One region of the Microbacterium sp. X-17 genome, then DNA from elsewhere that is predicted to be linked to it. Evidence: riboswitches for the same ligand, from Rfam matches in the RefSeq annotation. Region 1 holds a riboswitch; each other region holds the start of a gene.
The links. Region 1 has a riboswitch for thiamine pyrophosphate ahead of ABCS02_RS13750 (ECF transporter S component). Riboswitches for the same ligand answer to the same signal wherever they lie in the genome.
Positions count from the first base shown of each region.

Region 2: it holds a riboswitch for thiamine pyrophosphate, as region 1 does, so the genes downstream of both, thiC (phosphomethylpyrimidine synthase ThiC) here and ABCS02_RS13750 (ECF transporter S component) in region 1, are expected to answer to the same signal.
Region 3: it holds a riboswitch for thiamine pyrophosphate, as region 1 does, so the genes downstream of both, thiM (hydroxyethylthiazole kinase) here and ABCS02_RS13750 (ECF transporter S component) in region 1, are expected to answer to the same signal.
Region 4: it holds a riboswitch for thiamine pyrophosphate, as region 1 does, so the genes downstream of both, ABCS02_RS03930 (ECF transporter S component) here and ABCS02_RS13750 (ECF transporter S component) in region 1, are expected to answer to the same signal.

Region 1 covers NZ_JBDHNI010000002.1:1,080,283-1,082,475, forward strand. Annotated here, with positions in the region: gene ABCS02_RS13745 (D-alanyl-D-alanine carboxypeptidase) at 1-946, opposite strand, end outside; TPP riboswitch at 984-1,092, shown strand; gene ABCS02_RS13750 (ECF transporter S component) at 1,085-1,708, shown strand; gene ABCS02_RS13755 (ATP-binding cassette domain-containing protein) at 1,713-2,193, shown strand, end outside.
Region 2 covers NZ_JBDHNI010000002.1:740,388-742,580, reverse strand. Annotated here, with positions in the region: gene ABCS02_RS12030 (hypothetical protein) at 1-289, opposite strand, end outside; gene thiD (bifunctional hydroxymethylpyrimidine kinase/phosphomethylpyrimidine kinase) at 399-1,247, opposite strand; TPP riboswitch at 1,317-1,425, shown strand; gene thiC (phosphomethylpyrimidine synthase ThiC) at 1,422-2,193, shown strand, end outside.
Region 3 covers NZ_JBDHNI010000001.1:810,162-812,354, forward strand. Annotated here, with positions in the region: gene thiE (thiamine phosphate synthase) at 1-55, opposite strand, end outside; gene thiM (hydroxyethylthiazole kinase) at 52-858, opposite strand; TPP riboswitch at 851-951, opposite strand; gene ABCS02_RS03960 (dihydrofolate reductase family protein) at 1,006-1,566, opposite strand; gene arfB (alternative ribosome rescue aminoacyl-tRNA hydrolase ArfB) at 1,594-2,031, opposite strand; gene ABCS02_RS03970 (DUF1990 family protein) at 2,068-2,193, opposite strand, start outside.
Region 4 covers NZ_JBDHNI010000001.1:804,307-806,499, reverse strand. Annotated here, with positions in the region: gene ABCS02_RS03935 (ATP-binding cassette domain-containing protein) at 1-647, opposite strand, end outside; gene ABCS02_RS03930 (ECF transporter S component) at 660-1,328, opposite strand; TPP riboswitch at 1,411-1,516, opposite strand.

The sequences.
Region 1 (2,193 bases):
CGGGATCGGCCTGCAGGAGCTGGTTCGTGTTCTCGACACGGCCGGCTCCGGGGAGGTCGATCGTGCGGGTCGAGACGATCTGCGCGATCACCGGGTTCGCGAGGGCGCGCTGCGCGAGGGCGACGAGGTCGGCGGGGGAGGCCGTGTTGCCCTCCTCGATCCCGGTCGGGTCGACGATCCGCATGTCGCTCAGACCGTGCGCCGCGAGCCACGTCGACGCGGCGTTCGCGAAGACGGCGTCGTTCGCCCAGATGCTGTCGGCGAGGATCTGCGCGTAGTTGTTCGCCGAGCCGATCAGCGTCCCCTGCAGGAGCTGGAGCTCGGAGAGGGATCCGCCCACCGGCACGTCGAGCGAGGACTCGCCCCGGTCCTGGTAGCCGATGTAGGCGTCCCGGTCGGCGGCCGTCATCCGGTACGCCGGTCCCTGCTCGCCCGCGGCGAGTGGCATCCGCTCCAGCACCATGAGCGTCGTGACGAGCTTCGTGATGCTCGCGATCGGGGAGGCGTTGCCGGTCGACGACAGCGTCCCGCCGATGCCCTCCACGGCGACGGCGGCGCTGCCCTGCGCGGGCCACGCGGGGGTGGCGACCGTCGCCGCGACCGGCTGTACGGCGACGGCCGACGCCTGCGGCGGGATCGCGGACAACGGCCACAGCAGGGTCGTCGTGCAATACGCCGCGATGAGCGCGAGCACGATCCCGAACGGGACGAGGACCCCGGGGCGCCAGGGCGAGCGCCGCGGCGCCTTCGCCAGGAGGTCCGGCGCGACGGGCACGTAAGGGCTCGCCTCGATCGCCGCGGTGATCTGCGGCCGCGCGACCGTGCCCGGGTCGACCCAGGAGAGCGCTGCGCCGGATGCCGGCGGCTCGGCCGGCGGGATGATGACGACCGCCCCGGTCTCCCGGAGAGAGCGACGCGTCGGCGGGGTCGGGCCGGCGATCGTCATGTCGGTACCGTACCGTGGCGCAGCCATTACACTGATGCGCATCAACCACGGGAGTCCGGTGTGCCGGGCTGAGAGGAAGCAATCAAGCTTCGACCGTCGAACCTGATCTGGGTCATGCCAGCGCAGGAAGGAGAAGTCATGCATTCCGTCTCCACGTCTCCGCGCAACGCCTACGCGCGCATCGTCTGGCGGTGGCGCGTCGTCGACATCGTGGTCGCGAGCGTCGTCGCCGTGGCCAGTGCGCTCCTGTTCGTCGTCTGGAACGTCGCGTACCTCGGGCCCGCAACCCTCCTCACGCCGCTTCTCCCCGGACTCCAGGGTCTCGTGAACGGACCGTGGTTCGTCGCCGGGGTGCTTGCGGCGCTCATCGTCCGAAAGCCCGGTGCGGCGATCTACGCGGAGCTCGTCGCCGCCACCATCTCGGCCCTCGTCGGCAACGTGTGGGGGCCGCTGACGATCGTGTCCGGGCTTGTCCAGGGCCTCGGCGCCGAGATCGTGTTCTTCCTGTTCGCGTACGCCGTGTGGCGTCTGCCGGTCGCCATCCTGGCGGGCGCGGGCGCGGGCCTCGCGTGCGGTATCAACGACCTCGTGTTCTCCTACCCCGGCTCGGATGCCACGTTCGCGACCGTGTACGTCGTGTCGAGCATCGTCTCCGGCGGGGTCATCGCGGGTATCGGATCCTGGCTCATCGCGCGCGGGCTCGCCGCGACGGGCGCGCTGAACCGCTTCGCGTCGGGACGCGACGCGGGCCGGCGCGTCTGACCCGATGCCGGCGGCGCTCGAGGCGCGCAGCTGGGGCTGGCGCTACGCGACGCGCCATCGGTGGGCGGTGCGGGACACGAGCCTGCGGATCGAACCGGGCGAGCGCCTGCTCCTGCTCGGGGCGTCCGGCGCCGGCAAGTCCACGCTCCTGCACGGCTTCGCGGGCGTGCTCGGCGGCGACGACGAGGGCGAGCAGACCGGCGCGCTGCTGGTGGATGGGGTGCCGCCCGCGTCCGCTCGCGGACGCGCCGGCCTCGTGCTGCAGGATCCGGCGAATCAGACGGTGCTTGCGCGGGTCGGGGACGACGTCGCGTTCGGGTGCGAGAACCTCGGCGTCCCGCGCGAGGAGATCGGGCCGCGCGTCGCCGCGGCCCTGGATGCCGTCGGCCTGGGCCTGCCGCTCGACCGGTCCACGACCGCGCTGTCCGGCGGTCAGCGGCAGCGCCTCGCGCTCGCGGGCGTGCTCGCGATGCGGCCCGGCGCGA
Region 2 (2,193 bases), 340 kb from region 1:
CGGACTTCTCCGAGATCGTGGCCGACGGCCGCCCGAGGTAGATCGCGTTCGCGCTCTCGCCGGCCCCGCTCGCGCTCGCGCGCGCCGTCGAGCGAGCGCTGCGGCTCACCGCCGCCGCGACGACCCAGACGCCCAGGGCGACCACGAGGACCGGGAAGACCCACTGCCCCACGAACGCCGCGTGCGCCGAGAAGCCGAGGATGCTGGCGACCACATAGGCGCCTCCCGCCAGCACCGCGACGGCGAGCACCACCCACCCCGTGATGCGAACGGCCCGTGATCTACGCATGGTTATCTCCACATCCTCGTGCGTGTGCACCGAGCGTTCGAGGTCGGATGGGGATGAAACTACAACACAGATCGCCTGTTTGTTGGAGTTTCCACAGGCGGGAGCAACGTCACTTGGAGCGTCCAGAGCTTCCTCGCCCATGGAGGCCCTGCAGGCGCCAGGAGGTGTGGAAGTGGTGGAGGGGGCCGGGGCCGGCTCCCACGTCGAGGTCGTCGGCCGACGCGAGGCTGTCCGTGAGCCAGGCCTTCGTCGTGTCGAGTGCGGCGATCCAGTCGCCCAGGCGGGCGCGGTTCGTCGCGAGCGCTGCCGACAGCGAGCATCCGGTGCCGTGCGTGTTCCGTGTCGCGACCCGTGGGGCGGAGATCTCGTGGATTCGCCGGCCGGTCCCGAGCCTGTTCCCGGCATCGACGAGCGCGTCGGGCGAGGCGGGGCCGGCGAGGTGGCCTCCGGTGACGAGGACCGCGACCCCGGATGCCTCGGAGAGCCGCAGCGCCTGCCCGACCGCGGACTCCCAGTCGGATGCGCGCGGTTCGCCCGCGAGGACGGCCAGCTCGTCGAGGTTGGGCGTGATGACGTCGCAGCCGGACAGGAGTTCGCGGAGCGCGCCCACGAGGTCGCCGGAGCCCAGGTCCCCGCCGGTGCTGGCCTTCAGCACCGGGTCGAGCACGACGACCGGCGGGACGGTGCGCGCGAGCCACGCGGCCACCACGGCCGCGTTCTCGCGGGAGCCCAGCATCCCGATCTTGACCGCGTCGATCGTGACGTCGTCGCTCACGGCGTCGAGCTGCTCGGCGAGGAACCCCGCCGGCGGGGTGTGGATCGCGCGGACTTCGGTCGTGTTCTGCGCCACGAGGGCGGTGACGACCGCCATCCCGTAGCCGCCGTTCGCGGCGATGCTCTTCAGGTCCGCGTGGATCCCCGCACCGCCCGTGGGGTCGGTCCCGGCGATGCTGAGCACGCGGGGGATCATGGGCGGCCTTCCGTCGGGGGAGCAGCGTCACGATAACAGGCGATGTTGTAGGGTTTCGCGTATCCACACGGGTGCCCTCGCAAGGGCTGAGATCGGGCTGACGCGGCCTGCGACCGTTCGAACCTGTCCGGGTCATGCCGGCGAAGGAAGTAGGAGCCCTCGATGGGATCTGCCCGTTCTGCACACTCTCTGGCCCATCTGCACGACACGGAGCACGACATCCACGTGCCCGTCAGTCGGATCGCACTGGAGCCGTCGCCCGACGGCTCGGTCAACGAGCCGCTGACCGTGTACCGCACGGAGGGGCCCGGCAGCGATCCGGTCCGCGGGCTTCCGCCCCTGCGGGAGGGGTGGATCGCCGCCCGCGCGGACACCGAGACCTACCCCGGTCGCGACCGCAACCTCGAGGACGACGGGCGTTCTGCGCTGCGCCGGGGCGCGGCATCCGCGGAGTGGAAGGGCGTGAAGCCCCCGATCCGCCGCGCGAAGCCGGGGCGCACCATCACTCAGATGCGCTACGCCCGCGACGGCGTCATCACGCCGGAGATGCGGTTCGTGGCCCTGCGGGAGAACTGCGACGTCGAGCTGGTCCGCGCGGAGGTCGCCGCCGGCCGGGCGATCATCCCCAACAACGTGAACCACCCGGAGTCGGAGCCGATGATCATCGGCAAGGCGTTCCTCGTGAAGATCAACGCGAACATCGGCAACTCGGCCGTGACGAGCTCGATCGCCGAGGAGGTCGCGAAGCTGCAGTGGGCGACCACGTGGGGCGCGGACACCGTGATGGACCTCTCCACCGGCGACGACATCCACACCACACGGGAGTGGATCCTCCGCAACTCGCCCGTCCCGATCGGCACCGTGCCGATCTACCAGGCGCTGGAGAAGGTGAACGGCGACGCGTCCGCGCTCACCTGGGAGGTGTACCGGGACA
Region 3 (2,193 bases), on a different contig from region 1:
GCCGGGTGTCGGTCACGAGGTAGAGGGACAGGTCGAGCGGCGGGCGCGCCGTCATGCGACGCGGACCGCCGCGACCAGGCTGTCGGGCGTCAGGGCGGCCAGCTCGTCGAGCAGGCTCACGGCGAAGCTTCCCGGCCCCTGGCTGACGGACGCCGCCCGATCGGCTGCGACCGTGAGCACCGCGGTCGCGGAGGCGGCCGCCGTCAGGGGGTCGGCGCTGCCGGCGAAGGCGGCCATCAGGGCGCCGAGGGCGCAGCCGACGCCGGTGACCTGCGTCATCCACGGGTGCCCGTTGGCGATCCGGACGGTGCGCTCGCCGTCGGTGAGGTGGTCGACGGGACCGCTCACCGCCACGACGGTGCCGAAGGTGCGGGCGATCTCCTGGGCCGCCGCCAGCGCCGCCTCCGGGCTGTCGGTCGAGTCCACGCCCTTGCCTCCGGCGCCGCCGGCGAGGGCCATGATCTCGGAGGCGTTCCCGCGGACGATGGTGGGGGAGGAGCGCAGCAGTTCGAGGGCGAGCCCGGTGCGCCAGCGCAGGCCACCCGCGGCGACGGGGTCCAGCACCCACGGCGTCCCGGCCGCTGCCGCAGCGCCGGCGGCCGCGGTCATCGCGTCGGAGGTGTCGTCGTACGGGGTGCCGAGGTTCACCAGGACGCCGCTCGCGATGGGCGCGAACTCGGCCGCCTCGCGCGGGTTGTCGACCATCGCGGGGGCCGCCCCGACCGCGAGCAGGACGTTGGCGGTCCACTGGGCGACGACGATGTTCGTCAGGCACTGCACGAGCGGCGGCTGAGCGCGCAGCCCGCTCAGGGCGGCGCCGAACTCGGGCGAGTCGATGGCAGGGGAGGAAGAAGTCATGGAATGACGTCCCTTCGCTAGTACTAACCAGATCAGGTTCGACGGGTGTGTTCTCAGCCAGCCCTGGAGAGGGAGGCACCCCGCGTCATCGGCCAGTCTAGCGAGGGCGCGGCGGCGGACCGGCCGGGGCCGCCGCTCAGCACCGGACTACGTCCCCGGCCGGAACCGCAGCGCCGTCACCCCCGAGCCGAACTCCCGCCGCTCCACGAGTTCGAGCCGGATGCTCTCGCGCAGCCCGGCGAGCAGGGTCGGCCCGTGGCCGGCGAGGACCGGCTGCACCACGAACACGTACTCGTCGATCAGGCCCAGGTTCGCCAGCGCGAGGGGGAGGGTCACCCCGCCGACGAACAGGCCCTCGCCCGGTTCCTGCTTGAGGCGTTCGACCGCGTGCCGCAGGTCGCCGGTCAGCGGCGCGGCATTCCAGTCGACCTCGGTCAGCGTGCGGGACACCACGTGCTTCCTCGCCCGGTCGATGGCCTCGGCGAACGGGACTTGCGTCTCGTCCATCCACTCGGGCCACGCGCCGGTGGCCGGGCGGCGCCACGCGGACTCCATCATCCGGTAGGTCACCCGGCCGAAGATCAGGGCGTCGGCCCGCTCCAGCTCGGCGGTCCAGAAGCGCATCGAGTCCGCGTCGGGCGGGAGGCCCGCCTCGTGGTGGACGCAGCCGTCGAGCGTGACGTTGATGGCGTAGCGGAGGGGTCTCATCCCGTTCCTTTCGACAGGCGTGCGGGCTCAGTCCGTGGGAGGCCGACGCAGGCGCTTGACATCCGTGCGGCGCTTCTTCGCCTCCAGGCGCCGTCGGCTGGAGCCGAGGGTGGGCCGGGTCGGGCGTCGCGGTGGCGCGGGAGGCCGGAGGGCGTCGGCCACGAGTTCGGCCAGCCGGAGGCGCGCCGCCTCCCGGTTGCGCACCTGCGCGCGGTGCTCGGATGCGGTGATCGTCAGCACCCCGTCCACGATGCGGCCGCTCAGGCGATCGAGCAGCCGGTCGCGCTGTGCCGTCGAGAGGACGGCGGAGGCCGCCACATCCCAGAGGAGCTCCACCCGGGAGTCGGCGGTGTTCACACCCTGGCCGCCGGGACCGGACGACCGCGAGAACCGCCAGGACAGCTCGGACTCGGGGATGGTGAGTCCGGAGTCGACGCGGAGGCCGGGGCGGTGGACGGTGGGCATGGGTCCATCATCCTCTCACTCGTGGCGCCGAGCGGGTCAGCGCAGCGCGCGCAGGTACCGCCGCCGCGCCACGACCTGGGCGACGCGGAGCAGCGGATGCAGGATGCGCCACGGCTGCTGCGGCGCCGGACGCGTGAGCGAGCGCACGGTGAGCACGATGTC
Region 4 (2,193 bases), on a different contig from region 1:
AGGACGACGACCCGGTCGATGAACGGAAGCCAGTCCTCCGCGTCGTGCTCCACCACCACCAGCGTGGAGCCGGCGGCCTCGACGCCCTCCAGGACGGCGAGGCGCACCGCGCGCGCCGCCTCCGGGTCGAGCATCGATGTCGGCTCGTCCAGCAGGACGACGCGCGGGTCGAAGACGAGCGCGCCGGCCAGGGCCAGGCGCTGCGCCTCCCCGCCGGAGAGCGCGTGCGTCCGGTGGTCGAGCTCCCCCGCGAGACTCAGCCCGGAGAGCGCGGATCGGACGCGATCCCAGAGCTCCGCCCGCGGGGTGCCCGTGTTCTCCAGTCCGAAGGCCGCGTCCCGGCCGATGGTCTCCGCGACGGTAGCGTCCCGGGGATCCTGCATCAGCAGCCCCGTCATCATGGCGGCCGGCGCCGAGTCGTCGACCAGCACCGTCCCGTCCGCGCCGTCCGGGGCGTCCGCCGACAGGCCCGCCAGCGAGCCGGCGATCGCCCGGAGCAGCGTGGACTTCCCGCTGCCGCTCGGCCCGACGAGCAGGACGCGCTCGCCGGGTGCGATGTCCAGCGAGAAGTCCTCGAAGACGCTCTCCGAGCGCCCGACCGGCCGCCAGGAGAAGCTCCGGAACCGGATGCTGGCTCCCCGTGTCACGGTGTCGATCGGTCAGGCCCTTCCGGCGCGACGCTCGAGCACCTCGTGCCCCGCGGGGAACGCGTTGAGCGCCCCGGCCCGCGCGAGGGCCCGCGTGAGCGCCCAGCCCCCGACCCCGGCGATCACGCCGCCGGACAGGATCCCCGCCACCAGGTACACGAGCTTCCACGTCCAGGAGTACGACGGGACGTACGCCCACCACTCGTAGCACGCGATCTCCAGCGCCGCCGAGAGCATCCCGCCGCCGATCGCCGCCGCGAGCCCGAAGTAGCGCCACAGCAGGATGGCGAAGACGATCTCCACGCCGACGCCCTGCAGGAACCCGGACAGCAGGACTGCCACGCCCCACTGGTTGCCCAGCAGAAGCTCGACGTTGGCCGCCACGAGCTCCGTGAGGACGGCGGCGCCCGGCCGGCGGATGACGAGCGCACCCACCACCGCCGGGATCAGCCACACGCCGAGCGAGAGCTCGCCCGCCGGCGGGAACGCAGCGGAGGCCAGCGAGACACCCGGATAGACGAAGGTGTCGAACGCCCAGAACACGACCCCGAAGGCCACCGCGATCATCGCAGCGCTGATCAGGTCGACGGCCCGCCACTTCGCCAACGGCCTGCGCGCAAGGACGTACCTCCCGGCCGTCCGGGTCGCCGTGCTCGAACTCGTCGTCGTCTTGTCACTCATCTCGTGAGCGCTCCTCTTCCCGCAGTGTGGATGGGGACAGGAGGAGCGCAGCACGCGCGCGGTGATATCCGTCGTACGTCTCGCATGTCAGAATTCGACTCCCTTCGCCGGTGCTAACCGGAGCAGGTTCCGAGGGTCAGCGGCAAGCCGCACTCTCAGCGCTTTCGGGCGCTCCCCTGTCGTTCAGGACGATGGTAGCAGCGTGCGGCGCAGCCGGAGAACACGGCTCTGGTCGCGCGTCACGCAGTGCGGGATCACGCCCGCGACGGCCACGACGACACCGCCGGATCGGCCGAGTTATCCGCATTCCGCAGTCCCGATCCACGTGGACGAACGTGTCTACTTGCGGCCACGCAACGGGCCGATGCAAGGTGTGTCAGTACTGGCCCCGCGTCGTAACCCGAGACGATGTCGGGGCCACTTCGTGAGCGCGGCCCGGTCGAGGGCGGCGCCCGGACGGCCGAGGTGCCCCTGGAGAGACTCAAAAACTGCGACCAGCCTTTAACTATCGCTAGCGAGGCTCCAAAATCCGCGGAATTCCGCGCTTTTTGACCTCCTAGAGATGACTGCGATCACATAGGAACGCACCCGAGTGTGGGCAAATTTGGCCACGGCGGATTAGCTGTATCAAGAGGTCTCTGACGTTTCTGCATCAGGACATCTCTGACGAACGGTGTATCAGGACATCTCTGACGGAGGCTGTGCCAGGACATCGGTGACAATTCTGCCTCAGGACATCGATGACAGTTTAGACCGTCTTAGGTTTGCGGCCGCGGTGTTGGCCACTGGCGATTATTTGGTGCCGGACTTGCGCCAGGAGTTATTCGGCGATGAGAGTTCCCTGGTGGTCGAAATCAGCACGATC